Regions from separate parts of the Priestia sp. LL-8 genome, predicted to be linked through region 3. Evidence: predicted binding sites of a transcription regulator. Region 3 holds the regulator's gene; each other region holds the start of a gene.

Region 1 (5,526 bases), 1.8 Mb from region 3:
TCTTTACATCTTCTGCTGTACATAATTCAAGTGAGAATGCTGTGGCACTTCCTGAAGCAACTCCTGTTTGGAAGGCTTCTAATAAATCCCCTTGTTTTACATAAGAAGCAATAAATCCAGCTACAAGTGAATCGCCAGCTCCAACAGAATTTTTCACTGTTCCTTTAGGGACTGTGGCACTGTAGACACCGCTTTCGTTAATAAGAAGTGCTCCATCGCCTGCCATGGATACAACGACGTTTTGCGCTCCTTGTTCCACGAGTTTTTTACCGTATACCAGCGCATCTTCTGCACTGTTTACTTCTACATCAAACAATTCTGCAAGTTCATGATGATTTGGTTTGATAAAAAACGGCTTGTGAGACACGACGTCTAGCAAGGTTTTTCCACTTGCATCTACTACTACTTTTACTCCGTTCGCTGCTGCTAGCTCAGTCAACGTTTCATAGACAGAACTTGGAAGCGTTTTCGGTATACTCCCTGCTAATACGAAGATATCGCCTTCAGTCATTTGCTTCACTTGAGTCAATAAAGACTGAAGCGCTTCGTCTGTAATAGCAGGTCCTTGACCGTTAATTTCTGTTTCTTTTTCTGTTTTCAACTTTACGTTAATGCGCGTATCTCCATCAACTCTTGTAAAAGCTGTTTCAATATTCTCCGCTTTTAAGTAGTCTTCGATATAAGTTCCTGTAAAACCGGCTACAAAACCGAGAGCTTTATTATCAACACCTAATCGCTTTAAAACGCGAGAGACGTTAATGCCTTTTCCTCCTGGAAACTTAGCTTCATTCGTTGTGCGGTTAAGCCCGCCTTCTTCGAATGCTGAAACATGTACTACGTAATCAACGGATGGGTTCAACGTACATGTATAAATCATGATTTCACAACCTTTATGTCTGTTTTGTTTGCATACTGTATAAGCACATCGCTAGGTACGTCATTTGTTATAATTTTTGCTTCGTGTAAATCGGCTATTTTCGCAAAACTTGTTTCAAAAAATTTAGTGGAATCTGATAAAATATAAGATTCTCTAGACAGCTTCATTGCCGTTTGCTTGATCAATGCTTCTTCTGGATCAGGAGTTGTATATCCGTATTGATGATGAATCCCATTCGCTCCCATAAAACATTTATCAAAACGATACTGTTCAAGACTTAAAAGGGCTCCATTGCCAATTAAAGCGCCCGTTTTATGTTTAACCGATCCTCCAATTAAATAGAGGGTGATACCTTGTTCTAGCATCGGGTTTAAATGCATTAAACCATTTGTCACGACAACTACATCTTTTTGCTTTAAAAAAGGAATCATTTCATACGTTGTAGTTCCTGCATCTAAAAAAATACAGTCACCTTCATTTATAATGGAAGCCGCATACTCTGCAATGTTTCGTTTATCTTGAACATTTTTGGCAGATTTTTCGATAACGCTCAGTTCGATTCGTTTACTGCGAATAAGCGAAGCGCCACCGTGAACACGTTTGAGCATTTGCTCTTCTTCTAGTTGACTTAAGTCTCTTCTAATTGTGGATTCCGAAGCGCCTGTAACTTCGATAAACTCTTGCACTTTTACAAGTTCTTTCTCTTTTAAAAGTTTTAAGATTAGTTGATGTCTCTCCGGCGTTAACATGTTCTAGCTCCTTTTTCAAAAAAGCGTTTTCATTTATTTCATGTACTTACTTTATCACGGTTTACATTCAAAATCAATCATAAAAAATCAAAAACATTCATTTTTTTAATTACAAAATGAAATTTTTTGAACGAATAATTAGATTTACATTTGTTTTAATAATAGTTCACACAAAAGGAAATAAGCTGGTAATTCAAGAATTTGTCTACTTTTATCATTATATGTAAAGGTTTTCTTTCACTCAATTAGCCATGACTGTTTTTGACTATTTCTTGACCGATTGAATTTTTTCTGACTGAATTACGTTTAGCTTGTCCTGTTTTAATGAGAGCCTATACATCAAAAAAGTTGTCCACCTTTTTGGACAACTCCAAGTGACCCATCATTTAAATAAAAACAGAAGCATATATAATATAGAAGCAAGTGCAGAAGAAATAGCTAAACTTGAGATAAAACGAACGAGTCTTTTTTTAATGAACTGCGTTAATTCAATTTCTCTTACTTGAGTTTTTTCATTTTGCATACGATATCCCTTCTTTAATCAAAATTTCCTAGTAGCTCAAAGTTACTACTCGCAGAATATGCTTTTATGTATTGTATGCAAGCGTTAAAAAAAAGATACAAAACGAACAAAAAAGCTACTCTTAGCTAGAGTAGCTTTCATCTTTCCATACATCTGCTTCAATTACTGCATCCGCTCGAATCGAATATGTATAACAAGGCCCTGTCACCATCAGCGTATTCGACTGGAGCGAGACTTTATCGATCGTCACTCGTTCATATCTTTGAATATGTCCTGCTTCATAGACATGAAGCGTTACTGGATGATGCTCCGAGTAACTGTTCATAATGACATTTTCAATATGCTCAATCTTCTCTTTTTCCAACCCTAAAGGCTGCTTATGCGCTTTGGGACTGTACATTTTCTTCATTTTCTCTAAATGCTCGGGCATTACTAACTTCGCATACTGTTTTAATTCATCTTGATACACGTTCATTCTCCCCCTTGACTCTTGCTTCTATTTTACCGAACAAACATTCTCATTGCAAAACTTTTTAATCAAAATAAAAGCAAACAATTCATTTTTTCATACTACATAAAAACTGTCAAAAGATTTTATATTGATAGCAGAAGCTGATTTTTAAAAAAATAATAATATCCCATCTTTAATTCGGTCTCTAGAGTTGGTATAATACATTGTCATGATTGTGTTTTCGGAGTTTTTGATGATTGGAGGTAACGTTCATGATTAATAAAATAAAAGAAATTAGCCTCATTGTTCTGGGTAGCCTTATTTTTGCACTGGCCATTAATTACTTTGCTATTCCAAATGAATTAGCTGAAGGCGGTGTAACCGGTGTAACAATGATTACTTATTATGTACTAGGCTGGTCTCCGGGTATCACAAACTTTATATTAAACGGTTTGCTGGTACTGATTGGATACAAATTACTTCACAAACGTGTTATTGCTTACACAATTATATGTATTGTTTTCACGTCTCTATTCCTACATATAACTGAAGGACTGGGAAATCCTCTTGACGATACGTTACTGGGGGCTATTTTTGCTGGAATTTTAGCCGGAGTAGGACTGGGACTTGTGTTTAGAGGAGGCGGAACTTCCGGCGGCTCTGCAGTCATTGCGCGCTTAGCTAATCAATATCTAGACTGGAATATTAGCAAAACGATGCTAGCAATTGATTTATTAGTTGTAGCAAGCGCTTATTTTGTCATCGGTGGAGAAAAGACGATGTATACGGTTATTTCTCTTTACATCGGAACAAAAGTGCTTGATTATATTATTGAAGGACTCAACCCTCGCAAAGCAATCACCATTATTTCACACCGTTCAGCTGAAGTAGCCGAACAAGTCAATAAAAAGATGCAGCGCGGCGTCACTGTCTTTTCTGCTCATGGAAGCTATACAAAAGAAGCAAAAGACGTATTGTACGTGGTTGTGAACAAACAAGAACTGCTAGAGTTAAAGCGTATTATCCATAAAGTCGACGAACAAGCCTTTGTGGTTGTCCACGATGTGCGCGACGTCTTTGGAGTAGGTTTTACTATTCCAAAAGCCAGCTAAAAACCCGCTGTAAAAAAGCGGGTTTTTTCTATTATATATGTTTGCGGTGAAAATACAGTGAACCTGCTGCTACAAAAAGAAGAAAGCTGCTTATGATAACCACTAAGAAAGTCTGTGTAGTCAGCATCAAATCCCATGACTCCCTTCCCGTTACACCTAACATTCCATACATCGGCTGAGTCCATGGGTACCAGGGACCAAATCTTTCAGAATTAACAACGAATAAATTCGGTAGTGTTAAAATGACGTTAACTGTTAAAGATGCTCCAAAGCTAGAAAGTGCCATCGACACAGCTAACATAAATGCAAGAATTGGCAACACTGCAATCCAGCCGCCTAGCATATTTCCAGCTATCATTTTTAATGGAATAGTACTCGGATAGTCTTTCAACATGCTAACCCCTAATAAAACAACAAATACAAGCACTTGAAGAATTCCCATAAAAGCCGCTGCTGTGATCAATTTTGCTCCGTATACTGCTGTCCTTGTCACAGGAAGAGATAATAATTGTTTCCACCCTCCTGCTTCGTGTTCGTATCGACAAACGAATGAAGTTACTAAACCGCCAATTAACGGAAAAAGCAATAAGCCGTGAACATTGGCAATGAAAGCACTTGCCATAAGCCATTTCATTTTCCCATTTGGCAGCGCCGGGTCTCCCACAAAAAGGATAGCAGCGATAAGAATTGGACTAATAAAAAGATATATCCAGGCTTTTGTTTTCAACAATTTAAACCATTCTACCTTACATAATTGCCACAACATTTACGCCACATCCTTTCTGATAAAGTGAAAGGCGCCTGCACCATATAAGAAAATACCAATAATTGCACCTGTTATCATATACGTATTCCGGTAATCAGAAAATACTAGCATCGGCCATTGCCAAATAAACCAGCTTGGCAACTCTCCCATACCACTCATTGTCACACTCATCATAATACCTAGTGCAAGAGAACGGCTTTGATTTTTGAAAAGCATGGACAACCATATTTGAATAGCTACAAACGGGATGGCTGAAAAGAACGGATAGAAGTTATAAACAAAAAGAGTTTTCCAAGAAGGGGGAAGACCAAATCCCAACCACCACCCTAGCCCGATTATACCAATCAATAGAAAAGCAGAAGCGATGAGTAACATAGCCATAACTACTATAAATTTTGCCGTATAAACACTTAGGCGGCTTACTGGTAAGCTCAGCAGCTGCTTCCAGGAGCTTCTGTGATATTCAACATGCGCTATATTTGAAGCAAGAATTGTTCCTCCCAGTAAAAAAGCTGTAGGAAGCGTAATGTTTATTTCATGAAAAAGACCTTCCCACACATTTGGATTTTGTTGAATTAAATATTCATATCGAACGCTGTAATCTACCAGTGTTAAGCCTACTACACCTGCTGGACCTAAAAATAATAAAAACCAGAGCCATTTTCTTTTTAATTTCATACACTCAGCCTGCAGTATTTTTATGAACATGTTCATTCTCCTCGTTCGTCAGCTTTAAAAAGATATCTTCTAGTGACTTTGTTTTTTCTTCGACGCGATAGATAGAGACATTTTCTCGCACGAGTTGATAAACAAGATGTGCCACTCGCTCATGATCAATATAATCTAAAAGGAGACTGTTTTTATTGACAGTAGGTACAAATCCGTTTGTTAATAGTATTGTTTTTGCCTTTTCTATTTCCCCTATTGTAAATGCCACTTGATGTTTGGCCTTTTTGCGAAGCGATTCAATTGAGCCATTAAATAGCATCTTTCCTTTTGTAATAATGCCCACTTGAGTCGCTAAGTGGTCAATTTCATAAAGTAAATG
Region 2 (5,526 bases), 2.2 Mb from region 3:
AAGTGGATTATGTAAAAGTAGATGATGATATTGCTGTACAGGACAGTTTATATACAGTTGGAAGACGCGGAGTAGCTGGTACTGTTCTTGTTCATAAAATAGCAGGTGCAGCAGCAGAACGCGGCTATGATCTACCAAAAGTGAAAGAGGCAGCAGAAAATGCTATTGCGAATGTTAAAAGCATCGGCTTTGGACTAACTTCTTGCACAGTTCCTGCTAAAGGAACTCCTACTTTCGAGATTGCAGAAGATGAGATGGAGTTTGGCGTTGGTATTCATGGAGAACCTGGTATCCGTCGTGAAAAAATTATTTCAGCAGACGAACTTGCAGAGCGTACGGTAACTTCATTATTAAAAGAAGTAGGGATAGAAGATGGAAAAGGGGAAGTGGCTGTCCTAATTAATGGATTTGGAAGCACGCCTCTTCAAGAACTATATTTATTAAACCATTCTGTCATTCGTGAATTGTCACGTAGAAACGTAACGATTGCAAGAACGTTTGTCGGAAACTATATGACAGCCATCGATATGGCCGGTGCTTCTATTTCGATTATGAAATTAGATGAAAACTTAAAGAGTCTTCTATCTGAAGAGTGCGATACTCCTGCGCTAAAAATCAAAGGTGAAGTACCAGCTGTTACTTATGATGAAATTATTGGTACGGTAGAGGCACCGAAAGTGTCTTATGAGGTGCAAACCAACAAAGAATATTCCGTAGTAACGGAAAATCGACTGACGTTGAATAATATTATTTTTATGGTTGACCAAATGAGTGAATGTATTATTAGAAATGAAGTACCATTCTGTGAACTAGATTCCCATGCTGGTGATGGAGACTTTGGTATGAGTGTTGCTAAAGGGTTCAAACAGTTGAAAGCTGAATGGCACGAAATTCTAGAAAATAAATCAAATGATATTGGCAACTTCTTAGAGGCTTGTTCCATCGTTATCATGGAGCATTGTGGCGGAGCATCAGGGCCTATTTGGGGATCAGCATTTCGTGCGGCTGGAAAGAACACCGAATCTAAAACCGAACTGACTTTAACAGAATTTGCTGAAATGATCCAAGCGTCTGTAAAAGGCATTCAAGCAACAGGAGAACGTTCTTTTGGACGTGGAGCTGTTGTAGGAGATAAAACTTTAATCGATGCTTTAGTACCTTATGCAGATACGTTAACATCAAGTGCTGCTGAAGATGAAAGCTTGAAACATGCTCTTGTCAAAGCAGCAGAAGCTGCTGTTGAAGGAGCAAAATCAACCGAACAAATTGTCGCACGTATGGGGCGTGCTGGTACGGTTGGAGAAAGAAGTCTTGGTTATCCGGACGCAGGTGCACATGGCTTAGGCGTAATTTTTACTGAAGTAGCTCAAGTAATGCAAGAAAAACAGTAAAATTTGGTATTATCTCCTTTAAATATAGTGTAAAGAAATTACTCCTTGAGAGTGAAGGTTACACTATATTTGGTCGGGATTTTTTATGGGGCACTAATAACAAGCTTTTATAACCTAGTTTAAGTTATATTTTGTAAAAATATACAATAACCAATAGTGTTTCAAGGATAAAAAAAGAAAAACAAAAAGTGAACGAGTTCTTGATAATCAAGGGCTCGTTTTTCGCATGTCTTCCAGAATAATGTATATAAGAGAATGAATTATTTTTTGTTTCTATAATAAGGGTTATTTTATAAATTAGTTTCAATAACTATAAATATTAAAAGCATAAACTTACTTTTTACAAATATAAGATATTTCTTTAGCTAGTTTGTAGAAAACTTTCTCCTTTACAACTAGATGCGGTTATTGTATGATTAAACAACAAGAACATTTGTTCGATATTAAGGGTTTAGAGATAAATAAAGGAACAACAGAATAAACCAAGACAGTTAAACACAAAATTTTCTCGCACGGAGCAAAAAAATTTGAGCCAACTCTTATTATTTATCCACATACATTGTCGTTTACTGTAAACGTAATAACAATCGGAGGTTTTAAATTATGAATGATAAACAAGCAGCACTAGATATGGCTCTAAAACAAATTGAAAAACAATTCGGTACAGGATCAATTATTAAAATGGGAGAAGGCACACATGCAAAAGTTGAGGCATCTAGCTCAGGCTCATTAGCTTTAGATATAGCTCTTGGAATTAATGGTTACCCCAAAGGAAGAATCATGGAAGTGTACGGACCCGAAAGCTCAGGTAAAACAACCGTTTCCTTGCATGCAATTGCAGAAGTACAAAAAAATGGAGGTCGAGCTGCCTTTATTGATGCTGAACACGCACTTGATCCAGTTTACGCAAGAAAACTAGGTGTAGATATTGATGAGTTACTGTTATCTCAACCAGATACTGGTGAACAGGCACTTGAAATTGCTGAAGCATTAGTTAGAAGTGGCGCTGTTGATATTATTGTTGTTGACTCAGTAGCAGCATTAGTTCCGCAAAAAGAAATTGAAGGAGAAATGGGAGATTCTCACGTAGGTCTACAAGCTCGTTTGATGTCTCAAGCTCTTCGTAAACTATCTGGAGCAATTAATAAGTCTAAAACCATTGCTATCTTCATCAACCAAATCAGGGAGAAGGTAGGCGTTATGTTTGGAAATCCGGAAACAACGCCAGGTGGAAGAGCACTAAAATTTTATTCTTCGGTTCGTCTTGAAGTTCGCCGCGCTGAACAACTTAAACTAGGAAATGACATAGTTGGTAACAAAACAAGAATTAAAGTAGTCAAAAACAAGATGGCACCTCCTTTCCGCATTGCTGAAGTAGATATTATGTATGGAGAAGGTATCTCAAGAGAAGGAGAAATCTTAGATATTGGTTCTGAAGTAGATATTGTTCAAAAGTCTGGATCTTGGTTTTCATATAATGGGGAACGTTTAGGACAGGGAAGAGAAAACGCTAAGATTTTCTTAAAAGAAAACCCTGAAATCAGAGAAGAAATTAGAAAAAACATTATTGATTTTAAATATGGTAATACTGCCAACGATAATGATATTGATAACGATAGCGATAGTGAAAACGAAAGCTAATAAAAGCTTAAAATGCCTTTCCCGGCAGCTTCAAGTCTATTCATTTCATTGGAAGCATAAAAAGTTAAAAATAACCTAAATGACAAAATAATATAGAAACTAAGAGAGAACTTATTCTTTTATCAATAACTATATTTACTACACATATTAAAGCGGAAATTATTCCACTTCCTAGACAATTATTAAGAATTAAAGACCCCTTAATCAGATACCTTTTATGGATAGGCCAGTCCTTTAAAAGATAATTGTGAATCCTACTAAAAAGCTACCTTGCTTGCTGAGGTAGCTTTTTAAATTTACTTTTTATACTATTGAGATAGTTAGATTATTTATTAGAGGTTAGCTCAAAAGACACAAACAATGAAGTATCTTGGGTGGATATATCTAACCCCATGAAGAATTGTCAGGAAGACCTTATTGAACCAGTAAGAATTAAGGGGATAGACACCAGTTCTCCTCAATAGAGAGCTTAGGAAAAATTGATAGCAGGACAATGTATAGATATTAAGTTTCAATACAATTATTACTGATAATCATCCTTACCTCAACTACATTTTCTACTATAATCCTATTTTCAGTTGGTAAAATATATATTTTTTAACCTCTACATTATATAATGCAGTATATTGTTTACTTTTGATGTAATTCATGGAGGGAATTTTGTATAAATTAAAGTATATTCCGTTTTTTGTATTTATTATTTTGTTACTACAAGGTTGTGAAGACCCGTTAAACAAGAAAAGTAGTCGTGAACATGAAGAAACTTTATTAATAGAAGATACGGAGAAAAAAGAGGAAGAGTCTATGACAACCGTTTATGATAAAGCTAAATGGCATTATGAAGGGGATTTCCCAAATGACTTGAGTGAAAAGCAGGCGTTCGTTCATACTGGAATGTATCTTGGGTGGATCATCGAAAAAAACTTATATAGTGAAGAGTTTGAAAAAGCATGTGAACAGGAGATTCTAGAATTCAAACAAAAAAACATGACCGGAACTGAAGTCTACATGGAATTGGATGGCGTTTTTGCAAGCGATATGTTGAATGCAGAGGGAAGAGCTTTTACAGAAAGCTACTTTGATTTTGATAAAGGAACCTATTTAAATGATTATGAACACATATTTCCTTATGTAGAATCCCTTTATGAGGTAGAAGATACGTGGGATAACTATAAAACCATTAAAGCAAAGGTAGATAACCGTTTTGTTGCCTGGAAGCATGTAAAACAAGATAGTAAAAGCGATAAATTATTTACAGTTGAGTCTTATATTAGTTCATTAAAAGAACGACTTTACAAAAACGAAGATAAACTAATCGATAGTATTAAAGAAGTACACACGTTTCATTATTACGAAGGCATTGACTTATTAGAAATTGAGGCCTTTATTCAGCCATTTGATTTATCAATTAGGATGTTTTCTATGGATGACGAAGCAAATGAAGTTTTCTATGAAGGGAACGATCATACCGTTTTTTCAGGAAGTCACGAGCTGCTCGAAGAGATGGAATATTATAATTTAGCTGATGAACGTTCAGATGAGTTTTGGGAGTTCTACGAAGCAAACGAAGAAGAAATATCCGCTGCTGAGAGAGAATTAATTACAGACTGGTTTATTTCTTGTTGGAATAAAGCCAGTGACAATGACATTAATCTGCCTGTTTATCTTAATTTTCATGATGATATAGAATCTTTTGATTTAAATGAGGATAAATGGATCGATAGTGAAGAAAAATGGTCTAACTAAAATAGTAACTACATTTAAGCTAAATGCACCGTATCTGAACATCGTTTTCTACATCTATAAAAACCGAAATTTTTTTGAACTTATTAACTACGATGACACCTTACCAGGGTTACATATACAGTTTCCTCAAATGATATTAAAGATCTACAAGGAACAGTTTATTTTTGAAACCATCAATAATACAGCAGTTAATATGGAGTACTTTAAACGCTATACAGCCTATGGATTTTATGGTCTTCTTCAAAATTGGATTCGAAATGGCTTTAGAGAAAACACGGACGAATTTATTCACGAAGTCATTGATCTAGCGAAAACACATATATACTCGATTGAGTATATTGGAAATAAAGGGGAAAACCTCTAATGCTTTTAGCATCTTAAGCAGTTCTCTTAATACATGTAAGTCTTCTCATTTACACGTATTGAGAAAAAAAGAGTTTAGAAATATGATTCAACAAATCGATTCAAATTGTTAATTATTTATTATCAACTTTTTGGTTTTTTACATATTTACAGCTGATCTCTACTGCGTTAACGCTAAAAGCTATAATTTTCAGCTTAAACAAGAGCGTTCAAATGTGTGAAGACCTATTAGCAAGATAAACATCTTCGCTTCTCTCAAACACCTGAAAACTTCTTCAGCATATTCACAGCATCTAAATTGTATACATTTTGTATTAGTTTTGTTTATATTTAGTTGAGGGCAAACGTCCCAAAAAAAAAGGAAGAGGAGTGGGAAAATGAAAAA
Region 3 (5,526 bases):
CGCATATAGAAAAGCTGCCATTCTCCCAGCAAGTTCATTAAATACTTTAGCGCCAATTAAATAAATAAAAATAACGGTTCCAGTGGAATAAAAAATATTTAACAATTTTAATATAAAAATGTTATCTCCAAAACAGCGAATAATAACAGATTCATAGAATGAAAAGCCTAGCTGATATACCCATGTAGTGAAATAAACGCTTTGGTTAAATTCATAATTTCCTTTTGCGATATTACGCGCGGCATCTAACATGACAAGAAAATCAGATTTTACAGGCGTTTGAACAGAAAGCATCCATGCTAGTCGAATACCTAAGGTCAAAACAATCAGTGAAATAAAAAAAACAGTTTTGTTCATGTATCTACTTGCAATAGCTATTAGAAAAATGACAAGGAAAGTGATAAATATTCCTTCAATAATAAATGAATTACTTAAAGCCAAACCTTTTAATTCCAATGAATTTGTCATCGCACTATAACTGCCCCATAGAGACCATGTAAGAATCATGACACATAAAAGAATCAGGCTTTTGGATAAAAATGAGTTAAGCATATTACCTCCTGCAAATTATTTCATAGATAAGGTACAAAATTCCTACCCTATGATACCATATTTTATTATTTTGTATATATTTTTCTTGTAGAGTATAATATTAGATTGTTCTGAAATTACAACAGCGGCACAACGTTTGATAAAAGGTTCAGCGGAGTAGGCATTGATTTAGTAATAGATAAAAGAGGTTGGGAAAAAAGGATTTTAATCGAAGTGAAAAACGAACTATTGATCACCATGTTTGATTAGTGGTTCGTTTTTTATGGTGAACATAGGTTTCATTTGTTTAATTCCTTCCAGCAGTTGATTGGAGGGCAAGGCGAAGACTCCTGCGGAGAAAGCGGAAGGGATGAAACTCCGCAGGAGCACAAGCAACGAGGAGGCTCATCGGCTGCCCGCGGAAAGAGAAGTCTTGCATGGAAATGAACTGCGGCGTCATAAGCGGTTCAGCTCATGTATTTCGCTTGTTCGTATTTAGGTTGAATTCATTTAGTTATGTCTCAACTTCTTTTATGTTTTAAATCGATCTTTTAATAAGTTCCATAGTGAGCTCACTCCTAGGCTAATGCTGATTAATATTCCTGATAGAGCTACTATTAAAGCGATATATTCAAAGATAGAAAACTGCTTCATACTATCCCAATTGATGTTTCCCTGTAGCTTGCTAATAACTAAATTCATTCCGTAAATACCGGAAAGAACGGTATAAATCGTTAAAATTAATAATAAGTAATTGTGACGCTTGGCCGCGATTTTCTCTTGATTTTGATACAAAGTACCAAGGGTTTCTTTGACTTCTTGATAAAGAGAATTGATGTGGAAAATTTTTTTAAAGAGCTCAGAAAACTCTTGACCTTCTGTGCGAGAGCTAATTTCTAAAAATAAATATTTGCCTGAAAACACGGTAATAGAGCGGATTAGTCGCTCAATGCCCTCTGAATTTTTATGAAACGTGAGCTGAGAATACTCATAAGATAGTTTTAGCAACACGATTTTATAGAAAAAATGTAAAAATAAATTATAGTAATGCTGGCCAAATAGATGATTCATCAAAAGCTGATCCGTTTTAGAGTCTGTCGATTTAGAAATACATGAAAACACATGGTCTGTGATGACGTAATAAGTTTCAGGAGCCCACCTTTCATACACGTGTTTAGTATTATACGTTTTAATATACTCATGATTGTGTGCAGAAATAAACGCTTTCCCGTCAGGCGTATAGCTATTTAGCTGCCCAGTACGAAATAAAGTTGTGGAATTAATTTCTTGCTCTTGATTTACCGTTACATAACTTAACACAAACATCCGTTCATCGATAAAATAAGGAAGGCTCCCAACGTGCTGTTCACGCGTGGCTTCTTTCTTGATGTGTTCGTTCAAAAATGGCGCAAGCTGTGAAAAAATATAATCTTGTACTTTGCTATAGCGATGATGTTCATAGGTAATGGTGGATCCATGCTCTTCAGCAAGCTTCGGTTCTAATACACGAAAATGATTCATGAATTCTAAAATGTCATCATAGGTGTAATGGTTATGGCTCATTTCAGTGCGAATGGTCATGACGCCAATTTCAAAAGGACATAAAAAAACATCCACAGACAGCACGTTGCTAGACACGGTGGTGGAAGAAGTATGTAACGTAATGGTATGGTCTATTTTTTTTGAAAATCGAAGCAACCCTTCTTTTTCGCACGAATCAGGGAATAGAATACATTCAATGTAAGGAAGAAAATATTGATCCAGGCTATCATGAGATACGTAATATTGTTCTCCGTAGTATTCTTTTTCTAAATCTTTGTTTTGAATGGAAAAAAACTCGAACAAATTTGCTTTCAGTGCATGAACAAGCTGCTCTTTATTTTTTCGGTCAAAGGAAAAAGGAAAAAGAAACATGTTCATTGCTTTGGTAGGTACAATGGTTTGAAATGGTTCTGTTTTCCTAGGTGTATTAGTCATAAACTACATCCTTCTTATAGTCGATGGTATTTCCTTGTAAGATTCGAGGAAATGCAGATAGAAAGTAAAAGGTAAAACAAGCTTTATAAAAACTGTTCTACCTGCCTGCAATGATTCAACGTATCATTTATAATATGCCAATTTTTTTAGAAAACAAACGTAAAAAAACCAACTAACATCATGATTAGTTGGTTTTACATACAGTGTCTGATTAGTGAATCGTGCGATATACACCAGTTACTTTTCCTAAAATCGTTACGTGGCGAAGAATAATAGGCGCCATCGTTGAATTTTCAGGCTGTAAACGAACGAAATTTTCTTCTTTAAAGAAACGTTTTACCGTTGCTTCGTTGTCTTCGGTCATAGCAACCACAATATCTCCATTATTAGCCGTTTGCTGCTGACGTACGATTACCATATCGCCATCTAGAATACCTGCTTCAATCATACTTTCTCCCATAATTTCAAGCATGAATACATGATCATCTGGAGAAACGAATTTATCTGGAAGAGGGAAATATTCTTCCACATTTTCAACGGCTGTTATAGGAAGACCCGCTGTTACTTTACCGATAACAGGAACATTAATGACATTGCTTTTAGGAATGTTTACTTCATCTAGTTGAAGAACTTCGATTGCTCTTGGTTTTGTTGGATCTCTTCGAATTAACCCTTTACTTTCTAAACGAGCTAAATGCCCGTGTACAGTGGAGCTAGAGGCTAATCCTACTGCTTCCCCAATCTCACGAACAGAAGGCGGATAACCTTTTAATTTTACTTCGTGCTTAATAAAATCTAGTATGTCTTGTTGACGTTTTGATAGCTTCATATTTTTCACCTCGATTTTAGCTATTCTTTAGGTGAATTATACCACGTGATGTGTCAATATACAAACATAAGTTCGAAGAATTCCATTGACAGAAACAAATGTTCTCAATAAAATAAGAACATATATTCTGATAGGGGGATCATAATATGCAACAATTCTTACATTCTATGAAACATTACGCTATTTTTTTTGCAGTTATCGCTGCACTTACATATGTATTGACGCTGGTTTTAGGAGCGGATAAAGTAGATTTAGACAAATATTCAACGGTTACTATTACAAAAGGAGATACGCTTTGGGACTTGTCCAACAAGTATCATAATCACCATCATTTGACCACCAATGAATTTGTCAAATGGGTTGAAGACGTCAATGATTTAAACTCAGATACTGCCCAGTCTTTATCTCCTGGAGATAAATTATATATTCCTGTTTTAAAAAAAGAGTTACATAATCAAGTGGCAATTGAACAGTAGTGTGTAACGGCCGTTCCTGAATATTGTTAGAAGCCGAAAAGGTCGTGATAAAAGTGGACGCCATTATTTATTGCCGTGTCAGTACGGATAAAAAAACCCAAGAAACATCTTTGCAGCGCCAGCAAGAAGAATTAAAAAAGCTTGCTGATCTTCATCATCTAGAGGTGAAAAAAGTCGTGATGGAAAAAGCAAGCGGATATGATGTAGACAGAGAGGGTATTTTGGATGTTCTTCATACAATGAAAGAAGAGAAAATATCCGTGCTGCTCATTCAAGACGAAACACGATTAGGCAGAGGAAATGCCCGAATTGCGCTGCTTCATGCTTTTCATAAAGAAAATGCTACCATCTATACGATTAGTCATCAAGGTCAGCTTCAGCTTTCAGAATCTGATTCAATGGTGTTAGATATTATTAGTTTAGTGGAAGAGCATCAGCGGAAATTACATAATGCTAAAATTAAAAGAGGAATGAAAAGAGCCGTAGAAAACGGTTATCGTCCGCAGCAAAATTTAAAAAACCAGGGAGTTAACTCGGGAAGAGAAAAAAAAGAAGCGCCGATTGAAGAAATTGTCCGCCTTCGTCATAACGGCTTAACCTTTGCTGAAATTTCAGTTACGCTAAAAGGTTTTGGTTATAATATTTCAAAAGCGACCGTACATCGTCGCTATCAAGAGTATCAAGAGAGTGCTCAATCTCTTGATAAAACGAAAGAGATTTAGTAAGATGACTACATGTTGCCGGAACGGTTCGGTAATTTTAATTATTGATTATAAGGAGATAGGTTTTATATGCTATCAAAAGATAAACTTGCTCGTATTAATGCTCTTTCAAAAAAGGCAAAGGCTGAAGGTCTGACAGAATCTGAAGCGAAAGAACAGCAAGAGCTACGTCAGGAATATTTAAAAGTTTTCCGACAATCTATGACAAATCACCTTCATACGATTAAAGTTGTGGACGAAGAAGGTAAAGATGTTACGCCTAAGAAGTTAAAAGAGAGTAAAAAGAAGCGTCTTCACTAAGACGTTCTAGTAAAACTAGAGGGAGTGTTCCCTCTAGTTTTTTGTATATTTTTAATAAGGCGTACAAAAACTGTAAAAGTGGAAAATTTTTTGGTTCAAGTATTGTACAAATAAGCAAATCATTAGTATGATAACATATGTACATAGTTTTGAAAGGAATGAAGAGTATGACACAACGTATTGAAGATCTTTCGATTGCAACAATTCGTACTTTATCAATCGATGCGATTGAAAAAGCAAATTCAGGTCACCCAGGTATGCCGATGGGAGCTGCTCCAATGGCATATACATTGTGGACAAAATTCATGAACATCAATCCAAAGAATCCAAACTGGTTTAACCGTGACCGCTTTGTATTATCAGCAGGACACGGATCAGCACTATTATACAGCTTGCTTCATTTAGCTGGATATGACTTATCAATTGAAGACCTTAAAAACTTCCGTCAATGGGGAAGCAAAACACCAGGTCATCCAGAGTTCGGTCATACAGCAGGTGTTGATGCAACTACTGGCCCACTAGGACAAGGTATTGCAATGGCTGTTGGTAAAGCAATGGCAGAACGTCATTTAGCTGAAACATACAACAAAGAAGGTTTAGAAATTGTAGACCACTTTACGTATGGTATTTGTGGTGACGGAGACTTAATGGAAGGTGTATCTGCTGAAGCAGCTTCATTAGCGGCACACTT

The links. The regulator LexA, encoded in region 3, represses DNA repair genes until DNA is damaged. The targets are predictions, from matches to a motif close to CGAACATATGTTCG.
Region 1: the regulator LexA is predicted to act here: its motif matches at 2,655-2,668, upstream of U9R83_RS10450 (YolD-like family protein).
Region 2: the regulator LexA is predicted to act here: its motif matches at 1,818-1,831, upstream of recA (recombinase RecA).

The regions. Positions count from the first base shown of each region.
Region 1 covers NZ_JAZAQH010000001.1:2,060,607-2,066,132, reverse strand. The annotation lists gene pfkB (1-phosphofructokinase) at 1-877, opposite strand, end outside; gene U9R83_RS10460 (DeoR/GlpR family DNA-binding transcription regulator) at 874-1,626, opposite strand; gene U9R83_RS10455 (hypothetical protein) at 2,009-2,149, opposite strand; gene U9R83_RS10450 (YolD-like family protein) at 2,271-2,624, opposite strand; gene U9R83_RS10445 (YitT family protein) at 2,873-3,712, shown strand; gene U9R83_RS10440 (ABC transporter permease) at 3,744-4,478, opposite strand; gene U9R83_RS10435 (ABC transporter permease) at 4,479-5,186, opposite strand; gene U9R83_RS10430 (ATP-binding cassette domain-containing protein) at 5,161-5,526, opposite strand, start outside.
Region 2 covers NZ_JAZAQH010000001.1:1,728,959-1,734,484, forward strand. The annotation lists gene dhaK (dihydroxyacetone kinase subunit DhaK) at 1-1,391, shown strand, start outside; gene recA (recombinase RecA) at 1,995-3,032, shown strand; partial or broken gene U9R83_RS08735 (DUF7832 domain-containing protein) at 3,837-4,265, shown strand; gene U9R83_RS08740 (TetR-like C-terminal domain-containing protein) at 4,756-5,142, shown strand; gene U9R83_RS08745 (DUF4397 domain-containing protein) at 5,519-5,526, shown strand, end outside.
Region 3 covers NZ_JAZAQH010000001.1:3,883,589-3,889,114, reverse strand. The annotation lists gene U9R83_RS20390 (ArnT family glycosyltransferase) at 1-552, opposite strand, end outside; gene U9R83_RS20385 (hypothetical protein) at 1,063-2,508, opposite strand; gene lexA (transcriptional repressor LexA) at 2,720-3,337, opposite strand; gene yneA (cell division suppressor protein YneA) at 3,484-3,813, shown strand; gene U9R83_RS20370 (YneB family resolvase-like protein) at 3,867-4,535, shown strand; gene U9R83_RS20365 (DUF896 domain-containing protein) at 4,605-4,835, shown strand; gene tkt (transketolase) at 5,003-5,526, shown strand, end outside.